3 regions of the Kineococcus arenarius subsp. arenarius genome follow, and region 2 is predicted to be linked to each of the others. Evidence: riboswitches for the same ligand, from Rfam matches in the RefSeq annotation. Region 2 holds a riboswitch; each other region holds the start of a gene.
What was found. Region 2 has a riboswitch for S-adenosylmethionine ahead of ACRYM0_RS12860 (sulfurtransferase). Riboswitches for the same ligand answer to the same signal wherever they lie in the genome.
Positions count from the first base shown of each region.

Region 1: another riboswitch for S-adenosylmethionine. It lies ahead of ACRYM0_RS17050 (class I SAM-dependent methyltransferase); the one in region 2 lies ahead of ACRYM0_RS12860 (sulfurtransferase).
Region 3: another riboswitch for S-adenosylmethionine. It lies ahead of ACRYM0_RS02075 (MetQ/NlpA family ABC transporter substrate-binding protein); the one in region 2 lies ahead of ACRYM0_RS12860 (sulfurtransferase).

Region 1 is NZ_JBJLSE010000093.1:710-5,740, reverse strand. It holds gene ACRYM0_RS17060 (alpha-galactosidase) at 1-1,182, opposite strand, end outside; gene ACRYM0_RS17055 (ROK family protein) at 1,388-2,554, shown strand; gene ACRYM0_RS17050 (class I SAM-dependent methyltransferase) at 2,566-3,411, opposite strand; SAM riboswitch class I at 3,420-3,506, opposite strand; gene acs (acetate--CoA ligase) at 3,568-5,031, shown strand, end outside.
Region 2 is NZ_JBJLSE010000050.1:9,584-14,614, reverse strand. It holds gene cobA (uroporphyrinogen-III C-methyltransferase) at 1-662, shown strand, start outside; gene ACRYM0_RS12860 (sulfurtransferase) at 732-1,655, opposite strand; SAM riboswitch class I at 1,946-2,039, opposite strand; gene ACRYM0_RS12855 (FxLYD domain-containing protein) at 2,102-2,728, opposite strand; tRNA gene ACRYM0_RS12850 (tRNA-Pro) at 2,844-2,917, opposite strand; gene der (ribosome biogenesis GTPase Der) at 2,965-4,401, opposite strand; gene ACRYM0_RS12840 (lysophospholipid acyltransferase family protein) at 4,443-5,031, opposite strand, start outside.
Region 3 is NZ_JBJLSE010000003.1:84,560-89,590, reverse strand. It holds gene ACRYM0_RS02080 (methionine ABC transporter ATP-binding protein) at 1-126, opposite strand, end outside; gene ACRYM0_RS02075 (MetQ/NlpA family ABC transporter substrate-binding protein) at 128-1,081, opposite strand; SAM riboswitch class IV at 1,278-1,387, opposite strand; gene ACRYM0_RS02070 (FecCD family ABC transporter permease) at 1,545-2,654, shown strand; gene ACRYM0_RS02065 (ABC transporter substrate-binding protein) at 2,675-3,697, shown strand; gene ACRYM0_RS02060 (ABC transporter ATP-binding protein) at 3,694-4,536, shown strand; gene ACRYM0_RS02055 (DUF6328 family protein) at 4,450-5,007, opposite strand; gene ACRYM0_RS02050 (hypothetical protein) at 5,013-5,031, opposite strand, start outside.

The DNA of each region.
Region 1 (5,031 bases), on a different contig from region 2:
CTGCATGCCGAGGCCGGTGACGACGTCGATGAGCGGGGTGAGCCCGTCGGGCCAGACGTCCTCGTCGACGTACCAGTCGCCCAGGCCGGCGGTGTCGTCGCGGCGGTGTCGGAACCAGCCGTCGTCGAGCACGTAGCGCTCGGCGCCGACCTCGGCGGCGGCGCGGGCCAGTTCGGTGAGCCGGCCGAGGTCGTGGTCGAAGTACACGGCCTCCCACGTGTTCACGATGACCGGGCGCGGGTTCGCGGGGTGGTGCTGCCGCGAGCGCAGGTGGGTGTGGAACCGGGCGGCAATCCCGTCCAGGCCGTGCTCGGAGTGCGCCGCGTACACCCACGGGGAGCTGTACCCCTCCCCCCGGGCCAGGCGCACCTCGCCCGGCAGCAGCAGTTCGCCGCCGGACAGGACGGCGGTGCCGGTGTGCTGGCGCTCGGCGAGGGCGCGGTGGTTGCCGCTGAAGGCGACGTGCTGGGCCCACACCTCCCCGGTGCGGAACCCGAAGCCGGCGGTGCCGGCCGCCAGGACGAGCGGGGCGTCGGGGCCGGTGCGCCCGCGCCGGTTCTCGCGGGTGTGGGCGCCGACGACGAGGGGCAGCCGCTGCGGCACCCGTTCCTTGCCCCAGCGGCCCGCCATGTCGAGCAGCTCGGTGGCCACGGGCGGCAGCGGCAGCGCCGGGGCGAGGGCGCCGACCTCGTAACCGTCCGCCCCGGTGTTCGTCAGGTGCGCGCGGTGGCGCAGCAGCCCGGAGGGCAGCAGTTCCAGTTCCAGGTGCAGCTCCAGCGCGGCGGCGGTGTCGGCGGCGCGCACGTCCACGCGCCCGCCGCCCGGCCCGGCGCCGGTGACCTCGACCGCGGTGGGGGCGAAGCGGGTGGCCCAGGCGGTGCCGTCGCGGTGCCCGGCCAGGCCGGGGGTGCCGCTCCAGCCCTGGGCCTGCTCGGGCAGCAGGGCGAGGGGCCGTTCGACGTCGACGGCGTTGTTGGCCCGGGCGGGGGCGCCGGCGACGGCGAGGTCGCCCAGCGCGGCGGCATCGAGCTCGCCGAGGTCGGCGCCCCAGTGCACGAGGGAGGGGAGCTGGTCTGCGTGGGTGCGCAGGACGACGCTGACGCCGGCCGCCCGCAGGTGCACCACCTCCCCGGGGACCGCGGCCCGGGCGGGGGTGGGCGTCTCGCGCTGGAGCAGGGTCACGGCGTCTCCGGGATCACGTCGTCGTGGTCAGGATCGTGCTGCCGCCGATTTCTACGGCAGAACTCCCAGCACCGTCAAGAGGTCTCCTGCTTCCCCGCAGGCGCGGAGATCAGGCTGTTCGGGTAGTGCCGGACTTCCGCGGCGGAAGTCGACTACGGTTCTCCCACGCAGCGCCGAGACCGGCGCCCGACCCCGGAGGAGCCGGATGACCCTCGCGAGCCCGGCGCGACCCGGCACCGCCTGGACCCCGCTGACCGGCCCCGCGCACGACATCGCCCTGGAGGTGCTGCTCGACGGGCCGCTGCCGCGCAGCGAGCTGGCCCGCCGGCTGGACCTGTCCGCCGGCAGCCTGACGCGGCTGTCCCGCCCCCTGCTGGACTCCGGCCTGCTGGTGGAGACGGCGGGCGCGTACGACCCCGTGTCCGGGCGCCCCACGCGACCGCTGGACGTGGAGGAGGGCACCCACTGCTTCGTGGGCGTCAAGCTGACCGCGGACACCGCCTACGCCGTGCTGACCACGCTGCGCGCGAACGTCCTCGCCGAGCTCGAGACGCCCCTGCCGGACCCCTCCCCCGCCGGGTGCACCGCCGCCGTCGGCGACCTCGTCCGGGCCCTGACCGCACGCGCCGACGCACCGGTGCGCGCTGTCGGCGTGAGCCTGGGCGGGCGGGTCTCACCGGACGGGGAGGTCCTCTCGGCCCGCTACCTGGGCTGGGAGGGCGTTCCGTTCGGCCGTCTGCTGGAGGGTGAACTGGGCCTGCCGGTCGTGGTGGACAACGACGTGCTCTCGCTGACGCGGGCCGAGCAGTGGTTCGGCACGGCCCGCCGCTGCGGGCACTTCGCCCTCCTCGTCGTGGGGACCGGAGTGGGGTACGGCCTGGTCGTGCACGAGCAGGTGCTGGACCGCCCGGACGCCGGCGTCGGGTTGCTGGGGCACTTCCCCCTGGACCCCGCGGGGCCCCTGTGCCCGGACGGGCACACCGGCTGCGCGGAGGCGATGCTCACGCGGGGGGCGGTGGAGGCGCGGGCGAGCGCGGCGCTGCGGCGCCTGGTGGGTTTCGAGGAGGTGCTGGACCTGGCGGCGGCGGGCGACGTGCTGGCGCGGCGGGTCGTCGACGACTCCGCCCGCGCGCTGGGCGTCCTGGTGGCCGCGATCGGCAACCTCACGATGCCCGAGAAGGTGCTCGTCTCCGGGGAGAACGCCCGGCTGGCCGAGGTGGGTGCCGCGGCGCTGCGGGAGGGGATCCGGGCGCACCGCAGCCCGCACGCCTCCGAGCTGGACGTGGACGTGCAGCACACGGGTTTCCCGGAGTGGGCACGGGGAGCCGCGGTCACCGCGATCCGCACGTTCGTGCTGGGGCACCGCCGCTGAGGGCGCCGCCGTCAGCGGCGGCGCGCCAGCAGGTGCCAGAACCGCGCCGTCCGCCGGAACTCCTCGCGCCGGCTGAGCTCGACCTCCAGCTCCTCCAGGTCCGCGACGGAGCGCTCGTCGGCCCGGTGGGCGTCCTCCAGCAGCGTGGTGACCGTCAGCACCCCGGCGCGCCCGACGACCTCGCACCCGGCGGCTCCCACGGCCTCCTCGACGACGGCGGGGTCCAGGCGCAGCACGGAACGGCCGGTGGCCGGGTCCTCCCCGCGCTCGGCGTCCAGCACCACCCACGCCTGCGCCGGCCCGTCGCGCAGCGCGGCGGCCAGGACGTCGGCGGCCGGGTTCGGCGCCATGAGGGAGAGCAGGCCACCGGGGCGCAGGGAGGACGCCAGGGTCGCCACGTCGTCCGCGACCTGTTGCGCACCGCCCCGGTGCTGCAGCACGTCGTGGCACAGCACGACGTCGAAGGACCCCGAACCCCCCGCGCGGTGCCGGGTCAGCGCCGCCAGGGCGGTGAGGTCCTCCAGGTCCGCGGCCACGGTGCGCACGCGGTCGGCGACACCCGCGGCGGTGGCCGCGGCGCGGGCCGCGCCCAGCACGTCCGGTGAGGCGTCCAGGACCGTCACCTCGTGGCCGGCGAGCGCGAGCTGCAGCGCGTCGCGGCCGTCCCCGCCGCCGGCGTCCAGCACGCGCAGCGGCGCCGGGCCCAGCTGCGCGCACCGCTCGCGCAGCAGCACCGCCAGCACCCGGTAGCGCAGACGCCCCCACGGGGACTCCTGCCAGGTGGCCCAGGCGGCGGCCTCGCGGCGCGCCTGCTCGGACCCCGCTGCGCCGTCCGCGGCGGGCGTGGTGGTGCTCATGCCGTGCCTCCCCATCGGTCCTGGCGTGAGCACCCTCCACGCGGGGGTTGCTGCGGCGTCGTCGAGCCAGGTCTCTCGGCCGCTCTGGATGGTCCGAGCAGAGTACGGCACGGATACGCTGACCGCCCGACCCACGACCCCGGAGGACCCGCGCCCATGAGCACCGCCCCCCTCGCCGCCGGCGACGAGCTCGTCTTCCCCCCGCCCGCGGGGTTCGCCGCGCAGGCCAACGTGGGCGCGGAGGAGTACGAGCGCGCCGCGGCGGACCCGGAGGCGTTCTGGGCCGAGCAGGCCGGCCGGTTGCAGTGGGACGAGCCCTGGCACACCGTGTTCGACGGCTCGACGCTGCCCACGGCGCAGTGGTTCGTCGGCGGCAAGCTCAACGTGGCCGTGAACTGCGTGGACCGGCACGTGGCCGCCGGGCGCGGGGAGAAGGTGGCCCTGCACTGGGAGGGCGAGCCCGGCGACTCGCGCACCATCACCTACGCGCAGCTGCAGGACGAGGTGTGCCGCACGGCGAACGCGCTGCAGGAACTCGGCGTGGGGCACGGCGACCGGGTGGTGCTCTACCTGCCGGTGCTGCCCGAGACGATCGTGACGACGATGGCGTGCGCGCGCATCGGCGCGGTCGTCAGCCTGGTGTTCGGGGGTTTCTCCGCCGAGGCGCTGCGCTTCCGGGTGGAGGACACCGGCGCGAAGCTGCTGGTGTGCACGGACGGGCAGTTCCGCCGCGGGAAGGCGGTGGCCGTCAAGGGTGCCGCCGACGCCGCTGTCGAGGGCCTGGAGCACGTCGAGCACGTGCTGGTGCTGCGCCGCACCGGGGACCTGACGCCGGACGTGCCGTGGACGCCGGGGCGCGACGTGTGGTGGCACGACGTCGTGGACCGGCAGAGCACCGAGCACGCCGCCCCGAGCTTCGACAGCGAGAACCCGCTGTTCATCATCTACACCTCGGGCACCACGGGGAAGCCGAAGGGCCTGGTGCACACCAGCGGCGGGTACCTCACCCACACGTCCTGGTCGCACTGGGCGGTGTTCGACGTCAAGGACGACGACGTCTACTGGTGCCAGGCGGACCTGGCGTGGGTGACGGCGCACAGCTACGAGATGTACGGGCCGCTGTCCAACGGCACCACCCAGGTCATCTACGAGGGTTCACCGCTGACCCCGCACCCCGGCCGGCACTTCGAGGTCATCGAGAAGTACGGCGTGACGACCTACTACACGGCGCCGACCCTGGTGCGGACGTTCATGAAGCACGGACCGGAACTGCCCGCGCGCTTCGACCTGTCCTCGCTGCGGCTGCTGGGCTCGGTGGGCGAGGCGATCAACCCCGAGGCGTGGCTGTGGCTGCACCGCGAGGTCGGCGGCGGTCGCTGCCCGATCGTGGACACCTGGTGGCAGTCGGAGACCGGCGCCGCGGTCGTCGCTCCCCTGCCGGGCGTGACGCCGCTGAAGCCCGGTTCGGGCACGGTGCCGCTGCCGGGGCTGGCCGCGGCCGTCGTCGACGACGCCGGCCGCGAGACGGCGCCCGGCGAGACGGGGGTGCTCGTCATCACCCGCCCCTGGCCGGGCATGGCCCGCACGGTGTGGCGCGACCACGCCCGGTTCGTGAAGTCC
Region 2 (5,031 bases):
GCCTGGCCGAGGCGGACGTCGTGGTCGTGGACCGGTTGGCCCCCACGGGTGTGCTCGCCGAGCTCGACCCGGACGTCGAGGTCGTCGACGTCGGCAAGACCGCCGGGAACCACCCCGTGCCGCAGGAGGAGATCAACCGCGTCCTGGTCGACGCCGCCCTCGCCGGACGCACCGTCGTGCGCCTGAAGGGGGGTGACCCGTACGTCCTGGGCCGCGGCGGCGAGGAGGTCCTCGCCTGCCGCGCGGCGGGGGTGGAGGTCGAGGTGGTGCCCGGCGTCACCAGCGCCTTCGCCGTGCCCGCCGCCGCCGGCATCCCGGTGACCCACCGCGGGGCTGCGCGCTGCGTCACCGTCGTCTCCGGCCACGAGGACCTCGACGGCGACGACCTGGGGGCCCTGGCGCAGCTGGGCGGCACGCTCGTGGTGCTCATGGGCGTGGCGGCCCTGGAGCGGCTCGCCGAGGGGCTGCTGGCCGCCGGCCGCGACCCCGCCACACCGGTCGCCGTGGTGCAGGACGGTTGGAGCCCGCAGCAGCGCACCACCACCGCTCCCCTGGCCGACATCGCCCGGGTGGCGCGCACGGCACGGGTGCGCGCGCCGGCAGTCGTCGTGGTCGGCGACGTCGTCGACGCCCTGGCCCCCACGGGACCCCGGACGCGGTGAGGGGGCGGGGCCCACCGGGCCCCGCCCCCTCGTGACACCACCGGCTCAGCGCCCGGCGGCTCCGTCCGCTCAGCGCTTCGCGGCGCCGACCTCGCCCGGCTCGGAGCCGACCACGATCGGGGCACGCACCGCGTTGCCCCACTCGGTCCAGCTGCCGTCGTAGTTGCGCACGTTCTCCAGGCCCAGCAGGTGCGTCAGCACGAACCACGTGTGGCTGGAACGCTCCCCGATGCGGCAGTAGGTGACGGTGTCCGTCTGCGGGGTCAGCCCGGCACCGGAGAAGTAGATCTCCTCCAGCGCCGCGCGGTCCTTGAACGTGCCGTCCTCGTTGGCAGCCTTCGCCCACGGCACGCTGGCCGCACCGGCGATGTGACCGCCGCGCAGGGTTCCCTCCTGCGGGTAGTCGGGCATGTGGGTGCGCTCGCCGGTGTACTCCTGCGGCGAGCGCACGTCGATCAGGCCGCCGCGGTGCTCGCGCACGTCCGGGGCGAACGCGCGCACGCGGCTGTCGTCGCGCTCCACGACGGGGTACTCGGTGCGCTCGCGCTGGGGGACCTCGGTCGTCAGCTCACGGCCCTCGGCGGCCCACTTGGCGCGGCCGCCGTCCAGCAGGCGCACGTCCTCGTGGCCGAACAGCGTGAACACCCACAGGGCGTAGGCGGCCCACCAGTTGCTCTTGTCGCCGTACAGCACGATGGTGTCGTCGCGGCGGATCCCCTTGCGGGAGAGCAGCTCGGCGAACGCAGCACCATCGAGGTAGTCGCGGGTCACCTCGTCGTTCAGCTCGGTGTGCCAGTCGACCTTGACCGCGCCGGGGATGTGGCCGGTCTCGTACAGCAGGACGTCCTCGTCGCTCTCCACGACGACCAGGCCCTCACGGCCCAGGTTCCCGGCCAGCCAGGCGGTGCTGACCAGCTTCTCGGGGTGGGCGTACTCGGCGAACTTCGGCTCGGTGGTGTCGACGGGGGCCGTGCCGGACGTGGTGCTGGACATGCGTGTTCTCTCCAGGGCGTGACGTGGGTTCGCCGGCCGCCGCGCGGCGGCCGGGTGCGGTGGTGGTGCGGTGCCGCACCGGGTTCGCGCGCTCGCCCGGTCGGGGCGGCACGGGGTTCCGGGCGGGCCGGGTCCCGGGTGGGCGGGGTGCGCCCCGGGTCCCCGGGGCGCACCCCGCGGTCCGGGCGGGTTCTGCGGGCTGTCTGCGACAGGCGGCGGAACCGCGGCGGCACAGGTCGATGTGCCGCCGCGAGTGCAGTTCTGTGGTGCGGTCCTGCGTCATCCCGTGCCCTCCATCGGCCCTGGCGGAAGCACCCACGCCCTGCGGGAGGGGGGTTGCTGCGGCGTCGTCGAGCCAGGTCTCTCGGCCGCTCTGGATGGTCGTGGCGCCACCGTGCCCGGTGCGGGGCCGGGCTGTCAACCTCGCTGCACCACCCGCCACCCGTTCAGGCCCCGGTCACCTCCAGGACCCGGCAGGCCACCGCACCGGTGACGCCCTCGCCGCGCACCTGCACGGTCCTCGTCTCCCCCGGCGCGAGCTCCTCCACGACGACGCTGCCCCGGCCCAGCTGGGCGTCGGCGGCGTCCATCCACTCCACGACGACCGTGGAAGCGCCGGGGCGCTCGGCCGTCCCGGTGACCTCCAGGGTCGCGGTGGCCGTCCCGGAGCCGGTGACGTCGCCGCAGCCGGTCACCGCGATGCCCTCGGGGGCACCGGAGGGCCGCGTGCCGGCCGCTCCCCCCTCGGCGGGAGGAGCGCTGACCCCGGGCCCGGCGGGACCGGGCCCCGGCGTGCCGTCGACCACGTCGCCGCGCTCCCGGGCGGTGACGGCCACGACGACCGCGGCGGCGGCCAGGGACAGCACCAGCCCCGCCACGGCCACGCGCCGAGCCCGGCGAAGGCTCACGGCGCCCGCCCCGGCACCGAGCAGCGCCAGGCACAGGGCGAGCACGTGCAGCCTCGGCACGAGGGCGGTGACGGCACCCGCCGCACCCAGCACGACGGAGGCGACCGCCACTGCGTCGTGCGGCCGGCGGGCGGAGGAAGGGGCTGGTCGTGCGGTCGTGGTCACGGTGGCGTCCCGGGGCTCGTCGTCGTGCTCCTGGCCCGCTCCAGGCTAGGTGAACCACCCGGGAACAGCGAGAGGGCCGGCCCCTCGCGGGACCGACCCTCCGTACTGCTCACTGTCGGGCTGACAGGATTTGAACCTGCGACCCCTTGACCCCCAGTCAAGTGCGCTACCAAGCTGCGCCACAGCCCGATGGCCCGCTCCCCGTTCCCGGGCGGCGAACCGGTGACAACCCTACATCACCTCTTGCGCTTCTCCCGCACCCGCACGCTCACCTCGATGGGCGAACCCTCGAAACCGAACTCCTCGCGCAGCCGCCGTTCCAGGAACCGGCGGTAACCGGCCTCCAGGAAGCCGCTGGCGAAGAGCACGAACCGCGGGGGCCGCGTCGACACCTGCGTGCCGAAGAGGATGCGCGGCTGCTTGCCGCCGCGCACCGGGTGCGGCTGGGCCGCCACGACCTGCCCCAGGAAGCTGTTCAGGCGCCCCGTGGGCACGCGGGTGTCCCAGGAGTCCAGGGCGGTGTCCAGGGCGGGCACGAGCCGCTCCAGGTGCCGGCCGGTCATCGCCGAGACGTTCACCCGCGGCGCCCACGGGATCTGGACGAGCTCCTTCTCGATCTCGCGCTCGAGGTAGTGCCGGCGCTCCTCGTCGGTGAGGTCCCACTTGTTGTAGGCCACCACGAGCGCGCGCCCGGACTCCACGACCAGCGAGACGATGCGGATGTCCTGCTCGGTCAGCGGCTCGCTGGCGTCCAGGAGCACGACCGCCACCTCCGCCTTCTCCAGCGCGGCCTGCGTGCGCAGCGAGGCGTAGAAGTCGGCGCCCTTGGTCAGGTGCACCCGGCGGCGGATGCCGGCGGTGTCGACGAAGCGCCAGGTGCGCCCGCCCAGCTCGATGAGCTCGTCGACCGGGTCGCGGGTGGTGCCCGCCGTGGGGTGCACGACCACCCGCTCGGAACCGGCGAGCTTGTTCAGCATGCTGGACTTGCCGACGTTGGGGCGTCCCAGCAGCGCCACGCGGCGCGGACCGCCGGTGGGCTCGGCTCCGCCCACGGCGGACACGTCCGGCAGCAGCCGCACGGCGGCGTCCAGGGCGTCGCCGGTGCCGCGCCCGTGCAGCGCCGAGACCGGGAACGGCTCCCCCAGCCCCAGGCGCCACAGCTCGGTCGCGTCCGCCTCCTGCCGGGGGCCGTCGACCTTGTTCGCCACGAGCACCACGGGCTTGCCCGAGCGGCGCAGCAGCCGCACGACCTGCTCGTCGGAGGAGGTGGCGCCGACGGTCGCGTCCACGACGAACACGACGGCGTCCGCGAGGTCGATCGCGATCTCCGCCTGCTCGGCGACGGCCAGGTTCAGGCCCTCGACCTTGCGCTCCCAGCCGCCGGTGTCCACGAGGGTGAAGTCGCGCCCGGCCCAGTTCGCCGGGTAGGAGACCCGGTCGCGGGTCACGCCGGGCACGTCCTCCACGACCGCCTCGCGACGGCCGATGATGCGGTTGACCAGCGTGGACTTGCCCACGTTGGGGCGCCCCACGACGGCCAGCACGGGCAGCGGGCCGGCGGGGGCGTCCTCCGGGCCGCCGGCGCCCTCGTCGCCGAGCAGCGCCACGTCCTCCGGCGAGAGCTCGTAGTCCTCCAGGCCGGCGCGCAGGGCGCCCTCGACGCCCGCGTCCATCGCGTCTCCCGCGGCCGTCTCGTTCGGGGTGTCGGGTGTGCTCACCGGTGACCTCCGGTCACGTCGTCGGACGCCATCTCGCCCAGGCCCAGCTCGGCGGCGGCGTCCAGGTCTTCGGGCAGGGGGGTTCCCGTGCGCCGCATGCTGTCCAGCACGTGCGCCGAGAGCTTGTCGCGGACCTGCTCCACCGCCGCGGCCAGCGCGGCGCGGCCGGGCACGCCGGGTTCCTTGACCACCGTGAACGGCTCGCCGAAGCAGTAGTGCAGCCTGCGCCGCGGCGGGGGCGCGGTGCGGTTGCGCTCGCCGGGGCGGTGGGCGCCCAGGCACGCCACCGGCACCACGGGCGCACCGGACTGCAGCGCGATCCAGGCGATGCCCGAACGCACCGAGGCGGCGTCGCCGCGCCCGCGCGTGCCCTCGGGGAACACGCCGGCCGCCCCGCCCTCGGCGAGCACGCGCAGCACCGTCTGCAGCGCGTCGCGGTCGCCGTGGCTGCGGTCGATGGGGATCTGCCCGGCGCGCAGCAGCGCCCAGCCGACGACGCCGTCGAACATCTCCTTCTTCACCAGGAACGCCACGTCGCGCGGGGCGACCCCGTACAGCAGCGGCCCGTCCGTGAGGGAGGCGTGG
Region 3 (5,031 bases), on a different contig from region 2:
CCCGATGACGGCGATGACCTCGCCGGCGTGCACGTCCAGGCTGACGTCGTCGACGGCGGTGACGACCCCGCCGCCGCGCTCGTACCGCTTGGTGACGCCCTGCAGGCGCACGATGGGGTCGGCCATCTCAGCCCTGCGCCGCCCGCGCGTCCTCCTCGACGTCCGCCAGCTGCTCCTGCAGGGTGGCGGGGTCGACGTCGCGCACGACGGCCTGCGGGTAGCTCTGCACGAACTCCTCCAGCACCGCGGGGTCGTGGATGAGCTGGGCGAGGTCCAGGTACGTCTGGTTGCCGGTGTCCTCGGCGCGGGAGACGAAGAGGTTCACGTACGGCACCGCGGACTCGCTCTCGGGGTCGTCCTGGTGGACGACGTCCTCGACGGGCAGCCCGGCGCTGGTGGCGTAGTTGTTGTTCACGACGGCGCCGACCACGGAACCGTTCTGCAGCGCACCGGCGGTCTGCGAGGCGTCCAGCGGGACGACCTCGACCTTCGCCTCCTGCACGTCCGCGACGGTGGAGAACGCCGAGCCGCCGTCGGCGAGGGTCAGCAGGCCCGCGTCCTGCAGCACGAGCAGCGCGCGCGCCTCGTTGATGGCGTCGTCCGGGATGGCGACCTTCGCGCCCTGCGGGAACTGCGAGGGGTCCTCGTACTGGGTGGAGTACAGCGGCAGCGGGTAGACGGCGGTGGAGCCGATCGGCTGCAGGTCGTCGTCGGCGGTGACGTTGTAGTCCGCCAGGTACTGGGTGTGCTGGAACTGGTTGAGGTCGACCTCGCCCTGGCTCAGCGCCGGGTTCGGCAGGCTGTAGTCGGAGAAGTTCACCAGTTCCACGTCGACGCCGAGGCGCTCGCTCGCGAGGTCGACGTAGGTGTTCCAGTACGGCTCGGCCTGGTCGGTGACGCCGATGCGCACGGTCTGCGTCTCGCCGGCCGCCGTGGTGGTGGTGTCGTCGTCGCCGGTGTTCCGCACGACGAGCACCACGATGATCGCGATGATCGCCAGGGCGGCGGCGCCGATGACGAGCGGCGCCTTGCTGCGGCCGGGCTTGTCGGGCAGGGAAGGAGGGGTGGCGGCGCTGGACAACTCGGGGCTCCTCGTGGGGTGGTGCGGGGTTCGGGTCCCCCGGCGCCGGGTCCGGCGGCGCGGGGGTCGGCAGGGGCGGGCGGTCAGCCGCCGGTGGCGGCGCCGCCCCGCGGACACGAGGGGGGCGTGGCGCGCGGGCTCACGACGGGTCGCCTCCTGATCGGCCAGGCCGGTCCGGCGCTGCTGCGACGGCACGGCCACACGCTTGCGGGGCGCACCGCCCCGCCGGGCTTTCACCTGGAGCACCCCACCGCGGACGAGGGTTGCCGGTCAGCAAGCCAGGGCTTGTCGCTGACGCTCGATGCCGTCGGGAATCGTAACGACGGGCCCGAGGGAGCGTCAAAACGCGGCGGGGCGCCCGGGGGCGGCCGCGCCCGGCGCCCGCACCGGCGCGCCCGCCGCCGCTTGTCGCGAGTAGGTTGCAACAAGCCCGCCCGCCGTCCCGCGCCCGCAGGAGGTCCCCGTGCCGTCAGCCGGCGCCCCGCCCCGGCGGCGCCCCGCCCCGCCCCCCCCTCCCCCCGCCCCGCGCGGGCGGCGGGCCCGGGCCCGCCGCAGCGCCCTGGTGCTGCTGGCGCTGGGCGCCCTGACCGGCCTCGCGGCGCTGCTCGGCGCGGTCGTGGGCGCCGTCGCGATCTCCCCGGCCGACGTGCTGCGCGTGGCCGGCCACCACCTCGTGGGCGTCCCGGCCCGGGTGACGTGGGACCCGGTCGTCGACGCCGTGGTGCACGACGTGCGCCTGCCCCGGGTCCTGCTGGGCCTGGCCGTCGGCGCCGGGCTGGCGGTGTGCGGGACGGCGCTGCAGGCGATGGTGCGCAACCCGCTGGCCGACCCGCAGCTGCTGGGCGTCAGCTCCGGCGCCTCCACGGGTGCCGCGGCGGCGCTGCTGCTGGGGGCCGGCGCCGGCTGGGGCGAGCACGCCCTGGCCGGCAGCGCGTTCACCGGCGCCCTGGCGGCCTCGGTCCTGGTGTACGCCGTCGCCCGCGGCGCCGGGCAGGTCACCTCGGCGCGGCTGCTGCTGGCGGGCGTCGCCGTCGGCTACGCGCTGCACGCGGCCACGAGCTTCCTCGTCTTCGCCTCCGGCTCCGCCGAGGGGGCCCGCTCGGTGACGTTCTGGCTGCTGGGCTCGCTGGGCCTGGCCACCCGGGGCGCGGCGCTGGGGACCGTGCTGGTGGTGGTCACCGCGACCGTGGCGGCCCTGACGGCGTGGGGGCCGCGGCTGGACGCCCTGGCCCTGGGCGACGAGACCGCGCGCGGCCTGGGGGTCTCCCCCGCCGCGTTCCGCACGCTCCTGCTGGCCGTGGTGTCGCTGTGCGTGGGGGTGCTCGTGGCCGCCTCGGGGACGATCGGCTTCGTGGGCCTGGTGGTGCCGCACGTGGCGCGGCGCCTGGTCGGCGGGGCGCACCGCTGGTCGGTGCCGGCCGCGGCGCTGCTGGGCGCGGCGTTCCTGGTGGCGGCCGACCTGCTGGCCCGCACCGTGCTGGCGCCGCAGGAGCTGCCCATCGGCATCGTCACCGCGCTGGCCGGCTGCCCGTTCCTGCTGTGGCTGGTGCGCGGCACCCGCACCGGCGCCTGATCCGTCCCGTGGAGGTCCCGTTGGACAACCCCCGCCCCACCCGGCGCGCGACCCTGATCGCGGCGGCCTGCGCCCTGCTGAGCGCCGGCTGCGGCAGCACCGGCAGCAGCGGCGCCGGTCCCGCGGGCGACCGGCTCGAACTGGTGAACTGCGGGCAGCCGGTGGTGCTGCGCACCCCGCCCGAGCGGGTGGTGCTGCTCAAGAGCGCCGCCGTGCCGTACCTGCACGAGCTGGGCGTCCTGGACCGCGTCGTCGCCCGCGCCGGGCTGTACCCGCAGGAGTACTACGACGAGGCGACGCGGCGCGAGCTGGACGCCGTGCCGCTGCTGACCGACCGCACCGACACCAGCGGGCACCTGCGCATCTCCCGCGAGGTCGTCCTGGCCCAGCGCCCGGACCTGGTGCTGGGCGAGGTCGACGGCCTGGACCGCGCGTCGCTGGCGGCCTCCGGGATCGCGCTGCTGGAGGAACCGGCGCTGTGCACGAGCGGCGACGGCGATCCCGGGTTCGACACCGTCTACGAGCAGGTGGAGCTGTACGGGCGCGTGTTCGAGCGCCCGGAACGGGCCGCGGAGGTCGCCGGGCGGCTGCGTGAGCGCGTCGAGGCGGTCCGTGAGCGGGTGGCGGCGGCCGGCGCGCCGCCGCGCACGGCTGCGGTGCTCTACCCGACGGTCGGCGGCGGCGTCACCTACGCCTACGGCGCGGCCAGCACGGCCACGCCGCAGCTGGAGGCCGCCGGGCTGCGCAACGTGTTCGCGGACGTGGCCGACCGGGTGTTCGAGGTGACGCCCGAGGAGCTGCTGGCCCGCGACCCGCAGGTGCTGGTGCTGCTGCACAGCGACGGCACCCCGGAGCGGGTGCGCGAGGCGGTGACGAGCCTGCCGGGGGCGGACGGCCTGACCGCGGTGCGCGAGGGCGACGTGCTGGTGCAGCTGTTCAACTTCACCGAGCCGGCGACCCCGCTGGCCGTGGACGGCCTGGAGCGCATCGTCGACGCCTTCGGCCCCGCCGCCGCGAGCGGCACCGCTGCGGGAGCCTCGTGATCCGCGCCCGCGGCGTGCGCTTCGCCCACCGGGGCCGCCCGCCGGTGCTGCACGGCGTGGACTTGACGGCCGCCCCGGGGCGCGTGCTGGGGCTCATCGGCCCCAACGGCGGCGGCAAGACGACGCTGCTGCGGACCCTGCACGGCTCGCTGCGCCCCTCCGCCGGCACCGTGCACGTCGACGGCGACGACGTCGCGACGCTGTCCCCCCGCGAGCTCGCCCGCCGGGTCGCGGTCGTGGCCCAGGACGGCGAGGGGGTGCTGCCGATGCCCGTGGCGGACGTGGTGCTGATGGGGCGCACCCCGCACCGCGGGGCGTTCTCGCGCACCACGGCCGCCGAGGAGGCCACCGCCGCGGCGGCCCTGGAGCGGGTGGGGGCCCTGCACCTCGCGGACCGGCTGATCGGCGACCTGTCCGGGGGCGAGCGCCAGCGCGTCCTCATCGCCCGGGCGCTGACCCAGGAGGCGCCGAACCTGCTGCTGGACGAGCCGACGAACCACCTGGACGTGCGGTACCAGCACGAGGTGCTGGGGCTGCTGCGCGGCCTGGGGCGCACCGTCGTGGTCGTGCTGCACGACCTGAACCTCGCCGCGGCGCACTGCGACGAACTGGTGCTGCTGGACGCCGGCCGCGTCGTCGCCGCCGGGGAACCCGGCGAGGTGCTCACCCCTGCGACGGTGGGCGCCGTGTACGGCGTCCGGGCCCGCCGCGTGGAGGACGAGGACGGCTTCCAGCTCGTGCTGCGGCCGGCGTCAGCGGGCGGGGCCGGTCCGCTCCCCGGCACGCTCGGCGCCCCCGGCGCGCTCGGCCTCAGCGGCGCGCACGGCCAGCACCGGTAGCAGCCACCAGCACAGCGCCACGAGCAGGGCGACGCCGCCACCGGCCACCGCTCCCGCGAGCCGGCCGCCCACGACGTCCACCACGAGCAGGACCCCGCCGGCGACGACGACCCCGACGGCGGCCAGCCCGGCCTTGGCGAAGCGCGTGCCCGCCTCCACCAGGCGCGCCTTGGAGCGGCGGCGGAACAGCGCCCGGTGGTACCCGACGGGTGCCACGAACAGCACGATGGCGATGACGGCCAGCATCAGCACGGCGACGTACACGCTGCGCTGGAAGGTGTCCAGCTCCTCGAAGCGCGACTGGAACGGCAGCGTCATGAGGAAGCCGGCCAGCAGCTGCACCCCGGTCTGCACGACCCGCAGCTCCTGCAGCAGCTCCACCCAGTTGCGGTCCAGCCGTTCCGTGGGGGTCTCGTTGCGCAGCGCGGCGTACGCGTCCTCGACGCCGTTGACCGGGTCGACCGTGCCCACGGGCTTCAGGCCGGTGCGCCGTCG